3 regions of the Variovorax sp. PAMC28562 genome follow, and region 2 is predicted to be linked to each of the others. Evidence: predicted binding sites of a transcription regulator. Region 2 holds the regulator's gene; each other region holds the start of a gene.
The links. Region 2 encodes sigma-54, which starts transcription at its own class of promoters, with help from an activator protein. Its sites were predicted from a motif close to TGGCANGNAANCTGCTTT; they were not measured.
Positions count from the first base shown of each region.

Region 1: H7F36_RS04980 (pilin) is a predicted target of sigma-54. The motif match lies at 2,471-2,488, and genes of this name have one in related genera.
Region 3: H7F36_RS15805 (P-II family nitrogen regulator) is a predicted target of sigma-54. The motif match lies at 3,470-3,487, and genes of this name have one in related genera.

Region 1 is NZ_CP060296.1:1,056,962-1,062,952, reverse strand. Features, by position in the region: gene H7F36_RS04990 (CHASE2 domain-containing protein) at 1-1,504, shown strand, start outside; gene H7F36_RS04985 (MBL fold metallo-hydrolase) at 1,532-2,338, shown strand; gene H7F36_RS04980 (pilin) at 2,546-2,989, shown strand; gene H7F36_RS04975 (hypothetical protein) at 3,045-5,126, shown strand; gene H7F36_RS04970 (glycosyltransferase family 2 protein) at 5,104-5,991, shown strand, end outside.
Region 2 is NZ_CP060296.1:718,301-724,291, reverse strand. Features, by position in the region: gene argS (arginine--tRNA ligase) at 1-165, shown strand, start outside; gene H7F36_RS03505 (SPOR domain-containing protein) at 180-929, shown strand; gene H7F36_RS03500 (thiol:disulfide interchange protein DsbA/DsbL) at 1,093-1,734, shown strand; gene lptA (lipopolysaccharide transport periplasmic protein LptA) at 1,835-2,596, shown strand; gene lptB (LPS export ABC transporter ATP-binding protein) at 2,596-3,375, shown strand; gene H7F36_RS03485 (RNA polymerase factor sigma-54) at 3,386-4,999, shown strand; gene H7F36_RS03480 (hybrid sensor histidine kinase/response regulator) at 5,009-5,991, opposite strand, start outside.
Region 3 is NZ_CP060296.1:3,361,450-3,367,440, reverse strand. Features, by position in the region: gene H7F36_RS15835 (RNA polymerase sigma factor) at 1-40, shown strand, start outside; gene H7F36_RS15830 (DUF3619 family protein) at 37-477, shown strand; gene H7F36_RS15825 (DUF3106 domain-containing protein) at 487-1,317, shown strand; gene H7F36_RS15820 (RDD family protein) at 1,434-1,895, shown strand; gene H7F36_RS15815 (diacylglycerol kinase) at 1,969-2,367, shown strand; gene H7F36_RS15810 (TIGR00730 family Rossman fold protein) at 2,412-3,002, shown strand; gene H7F36_RS15805 (P-II family nitrogen regulator) at 3,027-3,365, opposite strand; gene H7F36_RS15800 (DMT family transporter) at 3,554-4,459, shown strand; gene H7F36_RS15795 (GNAT family N-acetyltransferase) at 4,595-5,776, shown strand; gene H7F36_RS15790 (FHA domain-containing protein) at 5,931-5,991, shown strand, end outside.

The DNA of each region.
Region 1 (5,991 bases), 340 kb from region 2:
TGCCGTGTATCGCCGGGCCAACGGCATGCCCGCGCTCGTGGTCAAGGATGGCGTGCTGGTCCTTGCGAATGCTTCGAAAGGGCCGAATGGCAAGTCGGTCTTGCGCCTCCCGGTCGATGCCAGGGGCAGCTTGCAGGTGCCCTACCGCGGACCGGGCGGCGCGCACGGCGGATCGTTCAGATACGTACCGGCAGCCGACGTGCTCAGCGGCAAACTCGCCACGGGCGAACTCAAGGGAAAGATCGTGCTGATCGGCGCTACCGCGCCCGGCCTGCAAGATCTCCGTTCGACACCGGTAGGCGCTGCCTTCCCTGGCGTGGAAGTGCATGCCAACATCATCTCCGGATTGCTCGATCGCCGATTGCCGGAAAAGCCGGACTACGCCACCGGCTACGACGTGCTGTTGATCGCAATCACCGGTCTCATCCTCGCGCTGGGGTTGTCGATCGTCTCGGCCGCGCGGGCGGTGTTCATCGCCGCCGCCACGGTAGCGGTCGTGGTCGGGCTCAACACCTGGCTTTACGTCGATGCCGGGCTCGTGCTGCCCCTCGCGGCAACGCTGGTCATGTGCGCGGTCGCTTTCGTGCTCAACCTGAGCTGGGGCTACTTCGTCGAAGCACGGGAGCGGCGCAACCTGGCGCAACTATTCGGCACCTACGTGCCCCCGCAGCTCGTGCAGGAGATGCTGGCCTCGCCCGGCAGCTACAGCATGCGAGCCGTCAGCAAGGAACTCACGGTGCTGTTCTGCGACATGCGCGGCTTCACTGAAATGTCGGAGCGCATGGCCCCGACCGAGCTGCAGCAATTCCTGAACGGCGTCTTCAGCCGGCTCACAGAAATCATCAGCGCACACCGCGGTACCGTCGACAAGTACATGGGCGATTGCGTCATGGCCTTTTGGGGAGCGCCGGTCGACACGCCCGACCATGCCGACCTGGCCGTGGCCGCCGCGCTCGAAATGGCGGCTGCCGTGCACGCCATCAACGATGCGCACCGCGCCACCGGCCAGCCGGCCATCAGCGTGGGCATCGGCATCAACACCGGCGTGATGAGCGTCGGCGACATGGGCTCGGCCGTGCGCCGCAGCTACACGGTGGTCGGCGATGCCGTCAACCTCGCGTCGCGGCTCGAGAGCCTGAGCGGCATCTACGGTGCCGAAGTGGTGGTGAGCGATGCGACGCGTCAGGCCGCCCCCGCCTACGTCTGGCAAGAGCTCGACCGCGTGCGCGTCAAGGGCAAGGCCCAAAGCGTGGCCATCTTCGAGCCCCTGGGCCGGGCCACTGCGGCAGCCAAAACGAGCCGCGCCGGGCTCGACGTCTGGCAGCAGGTATTGACGGCCTACCGCGCGCAAGACTGGGCCGCGGGCCGCTCGCTTTTGACGCCACTGCTGGCGCCCGGGGTCAAAAAAGTTCTTTACCAGCTGTACGCCGAGCGTTTAGCCTCGATGGCGCTGCGCCCCAAAGATCCCGACTGGGACGGCGCAACCCGGTTCGAATCCAAATGACGGCAAAAACCTAGAGGGCCTCAAAAAATGCAAGTGCGTGTGTTGGGCTGCTCAGGCGCTATCGCTAAAGGCTGCCGCACGACCTCGTTTTTGATCGACGACGACCTGCTCGTCGATGCCGGCACTGGCGTGGGCGATCTCACCCTCGAAGAAATGGCAGCCATCGACGACGTCGTGCTGACCCATTCGCACCTCGACCACGTCGCGGCACTCCCGTTGATGATCGATGCCGTTGCCAGCCGCAGAAGCCAGCCCCTGCGCGTGCATGCGCTGCGCGCCACCATCGAGGCCCTGCGCGCCCACATGTTCAACAACGTGATCTGGCCCGACTTTGCCAACATACCGAGCACCGAGTCGCCCTTCGTCACCTTTCACGATCTCAATGTCGGCCAGACCTTGGCGCTGGGCACGCGGCGACTTAAACACATCGAAGTCTTGCCGGCCGTGCACACCGTACCGGCCTGCGGCTACGCCATTCGCTGCGTCGAAGGCAGCAAGCACTGGGTATTCAGCGGCGACACAGAACGAAACGCCCAGTTCTGGAAGCGCGTGAACGAACTCGACGTCGCCATGCTGGTCATCGAAACCGCCTTCAGCAACCGCGAGCAGGCATTGGCCCAACGCAGCCTGCACTTGTCGCCCGCCACGCTGGCCGACGAACTGGCGCAGATCGCCAGAGGCAAGAGCTACCCGATCTACATCACCCACACCAAGCCCGCCGAGACCGAAGAAATAATGAGCCAGATTGGCGCCTTTGCCGAGGGCTGGGAAATGCATGGGTTGGAGCAGCGGGATATTCGGTGGCTGGAGGCGGCGGCGCTTCTGACGCTTTGAGGCCGACAGATCTGGTCACGGTGACAAAATTTGTCATGCGACCGTAAGGCAAAAGCAACAAGTTCTGTCACACGTTGTAACGCGAGCGTGAACAAGTACTCAGATTTTGGCTGTGGGATGGGCCTGACAGGGTGGCACAGATGCTGCGGATAGATAAGCGCACCGGGGAGGTTCCCGGGCCTTATCAACCAACCTGGAGTTTCTCAAATGAACCGTCGCAATATTGCTCGCCGCGCACAAGCAGGCTTCACCCTTATTGAATTGATGATCGTCGTGGCCATCATTGGTATCTTGGCTGCTGTGGCTTTGCCGGCTTATCAGGATTACACAACCCGGTCAAAAATGACGGAAGTCCTGTTAATGGGTGCACCCGCGAAACTTGCTGTCGCTGAGACGACTTCGTCGATAGGCTCGCTGGCTTCAGTCACCGCGGCTAATAGCGGTTACAGCTTCCCCGGCGCGACCAAGTATGTTTCAGGTGTCGCGATCACCGACGCGACCGGCGTTGTCACGATTACCTCCACTGTTCCTAACGCCACCGGTACCGTCACGTTGACCCCTGCCACGGTGGGCACCAACACTGGTCAACTGAAGTGGACCTGCGCATCTGGTATTGCTGGGAAGTTCCTGCCTTCGGAATGCCGCAGCTAAGCTGACGACCTCTGTAAAAAACCGCCTTCGGGCGGTTTTTTGTTCGCCGGTCAATATGTTGACACAACGTACTCTCAACGCTTCCAACCTGCTACCCGCTGCGGGAAGTTCGATATGGGCTGAACGCTTTGGCGTGTACGTGTTGTGCGCTGTTGTTGCGATTGCATGGACCTTATTTGCCGGTAAGGATGTTCCTTGGGACGCGCTGCACTACCACCTCTACGCCGGGTATAGCGTTTTTCACGACCGCGTGGCAATTGATTACTTCCCGGCCGGCCCCCAGACCTATTTCGTTCCCTACGCACACGCCCCGCTGTCCCTGATGGTGCAAGCCGGCTGGCCCGCGCAGGCAATCGGCATAACGCTCGCGTGTATGCATGCCACTGCGTTGTGGCTTACGTGGGAATTGGCACGTGCAGTCAGCCAATGTGCAGACGGCCGCAGTCCGGCGCTGGTGACCTGGGGCGCAGTAGCACTGGCCTTGGCCAACCCGGTGCTGTTGCAGGCCCTGGGCTCATCGTTCACTGACATCACGACCGGCGCGTTTGCCTTAGGCGGATATGTGGCCTTGGTCAACAACTTCCATGGTATTCAGCGGCTTCACCGGGTGGCCCTTGCAGGCGTTCTGCTTGGCACTGCTGCTGCGCTCAAGATGTCGAACGCCGTCTTTGCCTTGCTGCCCGCGCTACCGCTGGTGATGGGTTCCGCGCTGAGTTGGCGCATGCGCTGGCAGGGCATATTGCTATTTGCAGGGTGCGCCGGTGGCGCGCTTATCCTGGTTGGTGGCCCGTGGGCGTATTCGCTTTGGCAAGCTTTCGGCAACCCGCTGTTTCCGATGCTGGACGGTCTGTTCAACCCGGCCGCACCAGTCGGCGGCGCGGTCGCTAGCGCAACAGCATCAGCGTCACCACTTGCCAAATTACTGGGCGCCATGGATGTCATGCGCGACCCGCGCTTCCTTCCCTCTTCATTGGTCGAGGCCCTGATGCGCCCCTTCGACATCCTGGCCGCGCAGCGCAGGATACACACAGAGACCTTGGCCGCGGACGCCCGCTATGCAGCGTTGCTGTGCTTGCCCGCGCTATGGATGGTTGCCGCAATATGGAGACGTTCTGGGCCGGCTACCGTTGTCGGCAACAGAGCAAGCCAGCGTGCGTGGGCCAGCCTGGCCGTTTCCTTTGTGGTTGCGTGGGTGCTGTGGCTGCTCATCAGCGGCAACAGCAGGTATTTTCTTCCCATGGCATGTGTTGCTGCGGTTGTCCTTGTGGCCGGCGTGTACCGCGCTCTGGCCGGTATGCCTCGCGCCCAGGTCGGCGTCGTGGGGATGTTGCTGGCTGTGCAAGTGGTCATGCTCTCCCAAGCTGCCGAATTCCGATGGAGTGCACAACCTTGGGATGGTGTCTGGATCCAGACTACAGTTTCGAAGAAGCTTCAGACGGAGCCGTTTTTGTATCTGTCGATGGACGCTCAGTCGCAGTCCTTCCTGTTGCCTTATTTGGCGACGGGCTCGGCCTTCGTCGGCATGGGCGTCGACATCGATCCTGATAGTCGCGACGGCCGGCGCGTCCTCGCACTGATCAAAGCCCACTCGCCGCAACTTCGGATGCTCGCCCCCGTGCGGGCCATCGAATCAGACGGTCGGCCGATCGCCCCGGCCGCTGCCACGTTCGACTACGCATTGCGGCGTCTCGGTTTGCGCGTCGACGTTGGTGACTGCGAGTACATCCACTTCAGGGGAAACTCAGACGTGCTAGAGCGCGCAGGCCCCAAATCTGGTTCGCGCGATCAGGTCCATATCTATACCTGCCGCCTGATACCCGGGGGTGCACTTAGCGAGGCCGAGGTGGCCGGCAAGCGTAGGGCGGATCAGGTGCTGGATCAGGTCGAAGACGCCTGTCCCGAACTGTTTCGCTCGCGGCACACGACCAGCGTCCGCAACGGCTCCATCTGGCGGCGCGGTTACCCTGACTTCGCCACTTGGGTCAACGACGACGGATTTGTGCGGTTTGCAGACCTGTTTAGGGGAGGTGGCGACATCTCTGGTTTGGGCACTGTGAAGGAATGGATCGAATCACCGCGAGCGCTGAAGTGCTGGCGACGAGGAGGGCGACTTCATGTGGAACGAAGTGATTTCTGAAAACAAGGTTCAGGTCGAGGCTCTGAGAAAGACAGGCCCGGACATCGAACTGACCATCCTGATGCCCTGCCTCAACGAGGCACGTACTCTGCCGGCTTGCATCGCCAAGGCCCATGGTTTCCTCAACAGCAGCGGCATTCGAGGTGAAGTCCTTGTAGCGGACAACGGCTCGAGCGACGGCTCGCAAACGCTGGCCGCGGCGTGCGGAGCGCGCGTGGTGTCCGTGCCGGTGCGCGGCTACGGCGCGGCGTTAATCGCAGGCATCGCGGCAGCCAAGGGGCGCTACGTCGTAATGGGCGATGCCGACGAGAGCTACGATTTCGGTGCCCTGGAATCCTTTGTGGCTGAACTGCGGCTTGGCAGCCAATTGGTGATGGGCAACCGCTTTCGCGGCGCAATCCTGCCTGGTGCCATGCCTCCGCTTCATCGCTACTTGGGCAACCCCGTGCTGAGCTTTGTGGGCCGACTTTTCTTCAAGTCGCCGATCGGTGACTTTCACTGCGGCTTGCGCGGCTTCGAGCGTCAGGCCATCCTGCAACTGGGGCTGTGTTGCGAAGGCATGGAGTTCGCCAGCGAAATGGTCGTCAAGGCATCCTTGAGCCACCTTCGCATTGCCGAGGTTCCAACCACTTTGTCTCCCGACGGGCGCGATCGGCCGCCGCATTTGCGTACATGGCGAGATGGTTGGCGCCATCTGCGTTTTTTGCTGCTGTTCACGCCTCGATGGCTGTTTCTCTATCCGGGCGCCGCGCTCGCTCTATTGGGCTTAGCCCAGTTGGTGCTCGCGCATTTTCACGCCGATGGTTGGGGTCGGTGGCCGGTCGGCATCCATACGCAGTTGCTGGCCTCGGCCGGAATGGTGCTG
Region 2 (5,991 bases):
CTGCGCGAACTGGCCGCCAGCTACCACAGCTACTACGACGCCGAGCGCATTCTGGTCGACGACGAGGTCGTCAAGAAAGCCCGTTTGGCGCTGGTCGCCGCCACTGCGCAGGTGCTGCACAATGGCCTCGCAATTCTTGGCGTCAGTGCGCCACGCAAGATGTGATTCCGAACCTCAAAATGAAATCAAGTACACGCTCAGTTCAGCGCGGCAACATCGTCATCGGTCTGATCATCGGCCTGGTGCTCGGGCTCGGCGTGGCGCTGGGCATCGCGGTTTATGTGACCAAGGTGCCGATCCCGTTCATGAGCAAGAACCAGCGCGGCGGTGCCGAGCAGGACGAAGCCGAAGCCCGCAAGAACCGCGACTGGGACCCGAACGGCCCGCTCGCCGGCAAGGCCGGTGCCGTCAGGCCGCAGCCGCCTTCGGTGACCGCACCTGCGACGGTCGGCCCGCTCAATGCGCCTTCGACCGGCCCGGTTCCGGTAGTGGTCGCGCCCGGTGCGTCCACGACCCCGGCTGCGTCGCGCCCGCGCACAGCACCGGTGCCAGCCGAAGCCAATGCACTGCCGCCGTCGAGCGATCCGTTGGGCGACTTGGCCCGTTCAAGATCCGGCAACAACCCGACCGCTGGCGGCACCATTGCCAGCGCGGCGCCTTCGACTGCTGCTGCCAACGCCAGTGGCGCAGACCCATTCCTCTACTTCGTGCAGGCCGGCGCCTTCCGCACCACCGACGACGCCGAAGCGCAGCGCGCCAAGTTGTCGCTGATGGGTGTCGAGGCCAAAGTCACCGAGCGTGAGCAAGCTGGTCGCACGGTGTACCGCGTGCGCGCCGGCCCCTTCAACAAGAAGGACGATGCCGACCACTTGAAGGATCGCCTCGATGGCGGCGGCTTCGAGTCCGCACTGGTGCGGGTGCAGCGCTGAGTGCAGTCCGCCGTAGAGCGCTGAGTTTTGGAACGTTGACTTTTCTTTACTCGCCGCGGCGTGACGCACTGCGTCTCTGCCGCGTTGAATCAACCGGGCGCGGAACTCCGCGCGGCACTTCTGGCTCTTTCAGCCGAACAGGAGCACCTCTTTGATGAAACACATGAACCGTCGTGACTTTTCTCTGGCCGCCACATCCCTCGGGTTGATGTCCGCCGCTTCTCTCTCGCATGCCCAGGTTCAGCCCAAGGCCGGCAAGGACTACATCGACTTGAGTCCCCGCGTCCCGGTCGATGCGCCGGCCGGCAAGGTGGAGGTCATCGAGTTCTTTTCTTACAACTGCCCGCATTGCAATGCGTTCGAGCCCGAGCTCGAAGCCTGGGTCAAAACGTTGCCGAAAGACGTCGCGTTCCGTCGCGTTCCCGTGCCGTTCGTCGGCAACGACGTCGAGCCCAAGCAGCGCCTGTATTACGCGCTCGATGCCATGGGCAAGCTCGACGAATACACGATGAAGGTCTTCAATGCGATCCACACCCAACGCCAGAACGTGAACGGCGACGCGGCCATCATTGCGTGGGCCGAAAAGAACGGCCTCGACAAAGCCAAGTTCACGGAGGCGTTCACCTCGTTCGGCGTGGTGAGCAAGGCCAAGCGGGCGACGCAAATCACCGAGCAGTACAAGGTGGCCGGTGTGCCTGCTCTTGGCGTGGCAGGGCGGTTTTACGTCGACGGCGAACTCGCCGGCAACATGACCAAATCGCTGCAGGTCACCAACTACCTGATTACCGAAGCGCGCAAAGGTTGAAGCTGTCGTACGCGTTTTTCGAGAAGCCCGCTTCGGCGGGCTTTTTCGTCAAGGCCGTGTCAGTTGGCCGCTTACAATGAGCAGCAAGTTTCGTGCCTCTATGACCCCGCGCTCAAAATCCCCCCTTCGTTCCTTTCGTTCTGCGTTCGCAATCTCCTTTGGTGCATTGCTCGCCTTGGCACTCGGCATTGGCCTGCCGGCGCATGCCGAAAAGGCCGACCGCCTGAAGCCGATGAACATCGAGTCGGACGCGCTGCGCTACGACGACCTGAAGCAAACCAGCGTTTTCACCGGCAAGGTGTTCGTCACCAAGGGCACGATCGTGATTCGCGGCGCCCGCATCGACGTTCGCCAGGACCCCGAGGGCTACCAGTACGGCGTGGTCACGCCCGAGCCGGGCAAGCTGGCTTACTACAAGCAAAAACGCGACGCGCCGGGCGACGAGTGGACCGAGGGTGAAGCTGATCGCATCGAATACGACAGCCGCGCCGACAACGTCAAGTTCATCGGCCATGCCGTGATGCGGCGGCTGATCGGCACCAAAGTCAACGACGAAACCACCGGCCCGCTGATCGTCTACGACCAGAGCAACGACACCTTCACGGTCAACGGTTCGACCTTGCCGCCGGACGCCAGTGTCGCGGCCGGTGCTTCGGGTGGCCGCGTCAGGGCGGTGCTCACGCCGCGCGCTCCGGCGTCGGCAGCCGGTGGCGCCAAAGCCACGCCACCAGCATCCGGTGCTTCGGGCTCGGGTTCTGGCTCAGGGTCAAGTGCCGCACCGGCCGCTACCCAGCCCGCCACCCCCGCTCCAGGCTCCGGCTTGCGACAGAGCACCACGCTCGGCGGAGAACCGCGCAAGTGATCGAAAACGCAGACACGATCGACGTCGGCAGCCGCCTCGAAGCGCGCGGCCTCAAAAAGACCTACGGCAGCCGAACGGTCGTCAAGGATGTGTCGCTCGGCGTGCAAAAGGGCGAGGTGGTCGGGCTGCTGGGCCCGAACGGCGCCGGAAAAACGACGTCGTTCTACATGATCGTCGGACTGGTTCGCGCTGATGCGGGCGAGATCACCATCGACGGCGAGCCTATCGCGCACATGCCGATCCACAAGCGCGCGCGCATGGGTCTGAGCTACCTGCCGCAGGAGGCGTCGATTTTCCGGAAGCTCACGGTCGAAGAGAACGTGCGGGCCGTGCTCGAGCTGCAGCTAGACACCGACGAGTCCGGCAAGTCGGTCCCGATATCGAAGGCACGGATGGAAGAGCGGCTGAGCGAGCTGCTGAACGATCTGCGCGTCGAACATTTGCGCAACTCGCCGGCGTTGTCGCTGTCGGGCGGCGAACGGCGGCGGGTCGAAATCGCCCGTGCGCTCGCCACGCAGCCGCGCTTCATCCTGCTGGATGAACCCTTCGCGGGCATCGACCCGATTGCCGTTATCGAAATCCAGCGAATCATCAGCTTTCTCAAAGAGCGCGGCATCGGCGTGCTGATCACCGACCACAACGTGCGTGAAACGCTGGGCATCTGCGATCACGCTTTCATCATCAGCGACGGGCAAGTTCTGGCACAGGGCACGCCTTCGGAGATCGTCGACAACGCCGAGGTACGACGCGTCTACCTCGGCGAACACTTCCGGATGTAGAGCGCGCAGGATGAAGCAAGGCCTGTCGCTGCGCGTATCGCAGCACCTCGCGCTCACGCCGCAACTGCAGCAGTCGATCCGGCTTTTGCAGTTGTCCACGCTCGAGTTGAGCCAGGAAGTCGAGCAGATGCTCGACGACAACCCGTTCCTGGAGCGCACGGCCGAAGAAGCAGCACGCGAAGAGTTCGGCATCGACGTGTCCGACGCGCCGGCGCCGCGTGAAGAGCACGACAGCGACCGCCAGAGCGAGAGCGACGGCGAGTTCGCGCCGAGCGCGCTGGCGACCAACGCCGACGGCGCGAGCACCACCACGACCGCCAGCGAGACCGAAGCGCCGGCCAGCGAGATGTCCGACCAGGAGCCCGACTGGGGCGGCGATGGCACGGTCGAGATGACGCCGGACGATGGCGAATGGGGCGGCGAGGCGCCCGCCAGCAGCAACAACCTGGGTCCGAACGACGGCAGCGAGCGCACCGACGCCACCGAGCTCGCGCGCAGCCAGGAGTCGCTGCAATCCTTCCTGCACCGACAGGCGCTGAGCCTGCGGCTGAACGAAAACGACCAGGCCGCGTTGCGTTTTTTGATCGAATCGTTGAATGACGACGGCTACCTCGAAGACTCGTTGCCAGCGCTGGCATCAGGCCTCGCAGGCGATGACAACGACCAGTTCGACGGCCTCGTCCACCACTTCCAGGTGGCGCTTGGCCTGTTGCAGAGCCTGGAGCCGGTCGGCGTCGGCGCACGCGATCTCGGCGAATGCCTGGCGATCCAGCTGAAGGCGCTCGCCCATGAGAACGAGACCGTCGAAGAAAAGCAGATCCGCAAGACTGCGATCCTGATCTGCAAGCAGCCGATGGAACTGCTCGCGCGGCGCGACTTCAAACGCTTGGCCACGCTCGCACGCAGCAACGAAGAAGAAGTGCGCAGCGCGCTGCAGATGATTGCCAAGCTGGAGCCCAAGCCGGGTCGCCGCTTCGTCGATGTCGAACGCAACATCGTGGTGCCCGACGTGATCGTCACCCGCACCGGTCGCGGCGCGACGCTCAAGTTCCGCGTGATGCTCAACCCCGACGTGATGCCGCGTCTGCGCGTGCACGACATCTACGCCGGCGCGCTCAAGGCGCACAAGGGCGAGGGCAGCCAGGCGCTGTCGCAGCGGCTGCAGGAGGCGCGCTGGTTCATCAAGAACATCCAGCAACGCTTCGACACCATCCTGCGGGTGAGCAACGCCATCGTCGAGCGGCAGAAAAGCTTTTTCGTGCACGGAGAACTCGCCATGCGCCCGTTGGTGCTGCGTGAGATCGCCGACGAGTTGGGCTTGCACGAGTCGACCATCAGCCGCGTGACCACGGCCAAGTACATGTCGACGCCTTACGGCACGGTCGAGCTCAAGTACTTCTTCGGCTCGGCACTCGGCACCGAAACCGGCGGCAATGCATCCAGCACGGCAGTGCGAGCGCTCATCAAGCAACTCGTGAGCGCGGAGAGCATCAAGAAGCCGCTGTCGGACAGCCAGATTTCCGACATGCTGAAAGAGCAGGGGATCGAATGTGCGCGGCGCACCGTCGCCAAATACCGCGAAGCGCTGCGCATCGCACCGGCGAATCTGCGCAAGGCCCTTTAAGGCGTCGGTTTACCGCCGCGCCTGCAACAAAATCCCGCGCAGCTCTGCCGGCTGCACCGGCTTGCGCAACGCATGCCAGCCACGCTCGCGGGCCAGGTGCAGCGTCGCTTCATCGATATCGGCCGAGATCAGCGCGATCGTGAGCGACGGCTTTTGCAGTTGCAGGCGTCGCGCCAGGTCGATGCCGTCGAGCTTGCCCGGCAAGCGGATGTCGCACAGCGCGACGTCGATGGCCTGCAGGTCGGCGAGCGCCAGCGCCTCGGCCGCGCTCTCGTAGATGCGTGGCAGCGCCTGCCATTGGCGCAGCAGGGCCGCGAGGCTGTCGGCCACCACGGCGTTGTCTTCGACCACCAGCACCGCCAAGCCGGGCGCGAGCGGCATGGCGTCGAGCGCAGCGGTGCTGGTCGCCGCCGCGGTCGCGGCGCGTGCCGTGAGGTCGGGGTGCCCATCGCGAGGGGCCGATGGCAGCGTGAAGCCGAACACCGAGCCGCGTCCCGGCAGCGACCGCAGCGTGATCTGGACCCCCAGCCGCATCGCCAGGCGCCGCACGATGGCCAGCCCCAGGCCGTGCCCACGCTGTAGATTGCGCTCCACGTTCCCGACCTGCTCGAAGTCGCCGAACACCCGCTCCTGCGCTTCGTGCGCAATGCCGATGCCGCTGTCGCGCACCTCGATGCGCCAGCCGCCCGGCCGGCGCCGACAGGCCAGCAACACGCGGCCATTGGGTGCGAACTTGACAGCGTTGTCGACCAGATTGGCGACGATGCGGCGCAGCGCCACCGTGTCGGTCCACACGATGGCTTCGGCCGGGCAACGCACCCGCACCCGGCCGCTGCCGGCCTGCCGTGCGAACTCGTTCAGCAGCGGTGCGAGGGCGACCGCGGTCAACGTGAACGGGTCGGCAGCGGCCTCGATGCGACCGATTTCGAGCAGCTGGTTGGTCAAGCCTTCGAGCGCCTGCTGTGCCCGTGACAGCGCATCGACGGAGCCTT
Region 3 (5,991 bases), 2.1 Mb from region 2:
ACTGAGCAAAGCGCTGACGGCCAAGGGAATTTCGCTATGACCATATCGACTCAATCGTTCTCCACGTCTTTGGACGCCCTCGAAGCCCAGTTCGGCCGTCGCGTGGCGTCGCGCCTGGCTTTGGGCAGCGAGCAGCTGCCGCACGACATCGGCGAGCGTCTGCGTGTCGCGCGTCAGCAGGCAGTCGGTCGGCGCAAGCTGGCACCGCAATTGCACGCAGCGCCAGTGGTGGTTTCGAACGGCCGCTCCGCCACACTGGGCCTCGGCGGGCGTTGGTGGACCCGGATCGGCTCGGTGGTTCCGCTCATCGCTTTGGCTGCCGGCCTCATCACGATTAGCGTGATGCAGGACGACGACCGCGCCAACGACCTTGCCGAAGTTGATTCGGCCTTGCTCACCGGCGATTTGCCGCCCGCTGCCTACACCGACCCCGGTTTTGCACAGTTCTTGAAAACTGACGACGCCACCGCCCGTTGATCCTTTCGAATGCCGCCCCGCTCTGCGTTCAGTTTTGATTTTTGCGCTTTGGCGCTCACCACCCGCCCGTCGCGGCGGATCGTGGTCGCCCGGGCCGGCTTGCTGCTGCGGATGGCCGCGGCCGCAATAGCGATTTCTGCAGCGTCCAGTGTAAGTGCCCAGTTGCCGCTCGACGCCAAGGGGGCCAAGGCTGGTGCCCCGGCCTCGGGGGCTGCTATCGCACCCAAGACGGCGGTGGTTACCAAGCCCCTGTGGAGCGAGCTGAACCTGTCACAGCAACTGGCGCTGCAACCTCTGGCCGAGCACTGGGACAGGCTGTCGCTCGGACATAAGCGTAAGTGGCTGGCGATTACCCGTAACTACCCGAAGATGACGCCCGAAGAGCAAACCGTCATGCACAGCCGCATGTCCGGTTGGGCCACGTTGAGCCAGCAGCAACGGGTGCAGGCACGGTTGAATTTCGCCGAGGTCAAGCAGATCCCGGCGGACGAGCGCAAAGCGAAGTGGGAGGCCTACCAAGCACTGAGCGACGAGCAAAAGCGTGAGCTTGCCGAAAAAGCGGCGGTCAAGCCAGCTCGCGGTGCAGCGATACCTGCCAAGCCCGTGTCGGCTCAAAAGTTCGCGCCCGTGCCGGTGCCGGTGGGCGACCGCTTGCCGCGGATTCAACTGGCACCGCCCAGCGAGCCGACAGCAATGTCCGTTCGCGCATCACGCTCGTTGCCCGCGACCCCTTTCTTGGCGGCTCCTGTGTCGGGCGCTCCGATACCTGCTGAAGCGCAGGTACTCGTTCCTACGGCGCCAATCGAGCGTGCCTCCGGCCAGCCATCGACGACACCCTGATGTCGCCGTCGATGCGTTCGTCCGATCCCGCGAAACCTGAAGCCAGTCTTTCCGAAACGCCCGGCGGCGCCATAGAAGCAGCAGCGCTTTTGACAGCGCCCGGCCTGTGGCGCCGAATGGCCTGCTGGCTGTACGAAGGCATGCTGATGTTCGCAGTCGTCTTTGTGGCAGGTTGGCTGTTCAGCACCTTGGGCCAAATGCGCGACGCGATGGACGAACGCCGTCATTTGCTTCAAGCCTTTCTGTTCGTCGTGTTCGGCGTGTACTTCGTCTGGTTCTGGATTCACGGCCAGACCCTCGCGATGAAAACCTGGGGCATCCGTATCGTCGACGCCAGTGGGCGACCTGTTACCCAGCGTCGCGCGTTGATTCGTTACCTGTTGGGCTGGATCTGGTTTCTGCCTCCGCTCGCCGCGATTGCACCTTTCAAGCTCTCCGGAGGCGAATCGGCGCTGCTGTTTTCTGGCTGGGTGCTGGTCTGGGCGCTCTTGTCGCGCTTTCATCCGCAGCACCAGTTCTGGCACGACGCCTGGGCCGGTACGCGGCTGATTTCTTCGCGGCCCATGAGCCGTCGCTAAACCGTATCCAAGCTGTACGCAAGCCTTACGCAGACTGCACGTCGGCCGCGGTTAAGCTGCCACGAAACACACCATGAGTGCCCTCCCCGATTCCACCGTTAATCCGCAAAAGGCCCGCAAGGGCCTGGAGCGTGTTTTTCACGCCACCCTTATTTCCCTGCAAGGCCTGCGCGCGGGCTGGAGCGAGCCGGCCTTCCGGCAAGAGGCGCTGATTTCCATCGTGCTGCTGCCGGCTTCTTTCTGGCTCGGCCGAAGCTGGGTCGAAACAGCGCTGCTTGCGTGCAGCGTCGTGCTGGTGATGATCGTGGAGTTGCTCAACACAGCCGTCGAGGCTGCCATCGATCGCATTGGTCCGGAATGGCACGATCTGTCGAAGCGCGCCAAGGACATGGGCAGTGCGGCCGTGCTGCTTTCCTTGCTGATTTGCGGGGGCATTTGGGCGGCCGCGCTCTGGCAACGTTTCGTGGGCTGACAAAGTTCCGGCACGCCGCCGTTTCGCGTTGGCATGATCGGGGTATGACTCCAGAATTCTCGATGTGTGTGTATTGCGGCTCGCGCCCTGGCGAGCACCCCCAATTCGCGGCAGCTGCAACTGCGGTCGGCCAATGGATCGGCCAGCGTGGCGGTCAACTCGTCTATGGCGGAGGCCGCACCGGCCTGATGGGCACGGTGGCCGAGGCCACGCGGGCGGCGGGGGGCCGGGTGATCGGCATCATTCCCAAAGCCCTGGTCGACAGGGAGTTGGCCAACACGCTCTGCGACGAGCTGCACATCGTCGACACCATGCATGAGCGCAAGGCCATGATGGGCGAGCGCGCCGATGCGTTCGTGGCGCTGCCGGGCGGCATCGGTACCTTTGAAGAGCTGTTCGAGATCTGGACCTGGCGCCAGCTGGGCTACCACGACAAGCCTGTCGGCATCCTCAACGTCGAGGGCTACTACGACGGACTTCTAGGTTTCCTGGCGCACAGCGTGCGCGCTGGCTTCATGGGCGAGTGGCAGATGGATCTGATGCACACCCTGAGCGAGCCGGAAGCGCTGCTCAACTGGTTGCTGGACCACCGTGGTGGTCAGGGGCAATCAGGGCTGCTCGCAAAAAATGTCTAGCGAGCCCTAGGAACCAAATGGTGGCTAGATAGCGCTTTCGTTCTCTTCGCCGGTGCGGATGCGGACGATGCGCTCGACGCTGGTGACGAAAATCTTGCCGTCCCCGATTTTTCCGGTGCGGGCGGCGTTCACGATCGCCTCGACGCAGCGATCGACGTCGGCCGTGTTCACCACGACCTCTACTTTCATCTTCGGCAGGAAGTCGACCACGTATTCAGCGCCGCGGTACAACTCGGTGTGGCCCTTCTGTCGGCCGAAGCCTTTGACTTCCGTGACGGTGAGCCCGGTCACGCCCACCTCGGCGAGTGCCTCGCGCACATCCTCAAGCTTGAACGGTTTGACGATAGCGGTGATCTGCTTCATGGTGGTCTTCCGGCGATTTCGTTGAGTGTGCTGGCGGTAGGGTAACGCCAATCCTTGCCCGATGCTGCGATGAGCGACCCCTACACGGAGGAATGCCTTGGCGTATCGCATGGAGCGTGCCAGAACAGATGAAGCCCGCTGGTAGCCTTGTGGCAATGCACGCCGACGCTTCGACATCCACTTTTTCGTTGTTTCGCTTGTTTCGCTGGTTCGGGCATCAGGCGTACCTGTTGCTGGTCTTCACTACCTTGATCTGGGGGGCCAACGCGGTTGCTGCGCGGCTGGCCGTCGGCGAAATTTCTCCAATGATGATGACCGGTTCGCGCTGGATCGTAAGTTGCATCGCGCTGGGCCTCACCGCGCACCGGCAGATCGCGCAACATTGGCGCGTGCTGGTGCCGGCATGGCGGCGCATCGTGCTGATGGGCGCCTTCGGGTTCACCGGCTTCAACGCGCTGTTCTACACGGCGGCGCACCACACCACGGCCATCAATATCGCGATCATTCAGGGCACGATCCCGGTGTTGGTGCTCGTCGGTAGTTTTTTCATTTTTCGAACGCGCATCCGCGGGCTGCAACTGTTCGGGGTCGCGCTGACGATTGCCGGCATCGCGGTGGTGGCATCGCAGGGAGACTTCGCCGCGCTGGCGCAACTGGCTTTCAACCGCGGCGATATCGCCATGGTCATCGCCTGCCTGATGTACGCCGCTTACACACTCGCTCTGCGGGGCCGGCCGGCAGTGCCGGGCATCGTGTTCTTTGCCGCGCTGGCCGCCGTGGCGTTCCTGACTTCAATTCCGCTGCTGGTCGTCGAAGTTGCGACCGGTCACTTCTTCCTGCCGACGGCAAAAGGCATGGCGCTCGCACTGTTTGTCGGGCTGTTGCCATCGTTCATCTCGCAGCTCACCTTCATCCGTGCGGTAGAGCTCATCGGTGCTGCCCGCGCCGGCGTTTTCCTCAATCTGGTTCCGATCTTCGGGCCGCTGCTCGCCGTGCTTGTGTTGCACGAGTCGCTGTCGCTGTTTCACGCGGTGGCATTGGCACTGGTTCTGAGTGGCATCGGTGTTGCGGAGTACCTCGGAACCCGCCGCTGATGGCGTGCGGAAGGTGCCGGATGTGCGTCGGGAACGACGTCCCTCGTGCAAGGATGACTGTCGCCGCACGAGGTCTCGCATTCCTTCCTAAACTGCCATGTCGCCGCCACCCGAATCCGCTTCTTTGAATCTGCTTTGACCGATCTCGTCCTTCACATCCATTCATCTCCGGCGGAAATCGACGCGAAGGCGTGGAACGACCTGCTCGCATTGCAGCCGAATCCGTCGCCCTTCATGCGACACGAATATCTCGCCGCCTTGCATGAGAGCGAGAGCGCCACGCCGGAGAGCGGCTGGACGGCAGCTTTCGTCACGCTGCGGCGCGGCAAACGGCTCGAAGGTGCTTGCCCGGTCTACGTCAAGGACCACTCGTACGGCGAGTACGTATTCGACTGGGCATGGGCCAACGCCTATGAGCAGCACGGACTCAAGTACTACCCGAAAGCGCTCGTTGCAGTGCCCTTTACGCCGGTACCCGGCGCCCGCCTGCTGGCGCGCGATGCGAAGAGCCGCACCTTGATGGTTCACGGGTTGGTTCAGTGGTGCAAGCAGGAAGAACTTTCGTCGTTGCATCTCCTTTTCGGTGCCGACGAAGACATTGCCGCCTGCGCCGAAGCCGGACTCATGCTGCGCCACACCGTTCAATTTCATTGGACAAACACCGAACCCGGATATCCGAATTTCGACGCGTTTCTGGCCAGCCTGTCGCACGACAAGCGCAAGAAGATCCGACAGGAGCGCCGCAAGGTGGCTGATGCGGGGGTCAGCTTTCGCTGGTCACGCGGCGCCGATATTTCCACCGCCGACTGGGATTTTTTCTATCGCTGCTATGCGCGCACTTATCGGGAACACGGCAACGCGCCCTACCTCACCCGCGACTTCTTCCGCTGCATGGCCGACACGCTGCCGGAGGCGTGGGTGCTTTTCGTTGCTGAACGCGCGGGCAAGCCGATCGCCACCAGCCTCATTGCGCTTTCTGCGGCCGCTGAGAACGGTGCAAGCGGCATCGATGCGCCGGTCGCGGCGTACGGCCGCTATTGGGGCGCGCTCGAACGTGTCGACTGCCTCCATTTCGACGCCTGCTACTACCAGCCCCTGCAGTGGTGCATCGACAACGGCGTCTCGCGTTTCGAGGGCGGCGCCCAGGGCGAACACAAGATGGCGCGCGCGCTGATGCCGGTCAAGACGACGAGCGCTCACTGGCTTGCGCATCCGTCGTTCGCCGATGCGGTCGAACGCTTTCTGGAACGCGAGGGCGCAGGCATCGAAAACTACATGGACCACCTCGGCGAACGCAGTCCTTTCAAGGCTTCGTGACTTAATCCCGAGCTTTGGGCCCGATATGTGCGAATCGCCACAAAGGCTATACATACTGCCGGCTGACGCCCCCGGCAGCCCGCTCTAACGTGCCGCCGATCGGCGCACGGCCTGGGGCCATTCGGCACAGGTTGGCTCGCGGGAGAATATTCAAATGGCTCGACTCATCGTTCTTCAACAGACCGCCACGCCCAGGCAGGTGGCGTTGTTCAAGC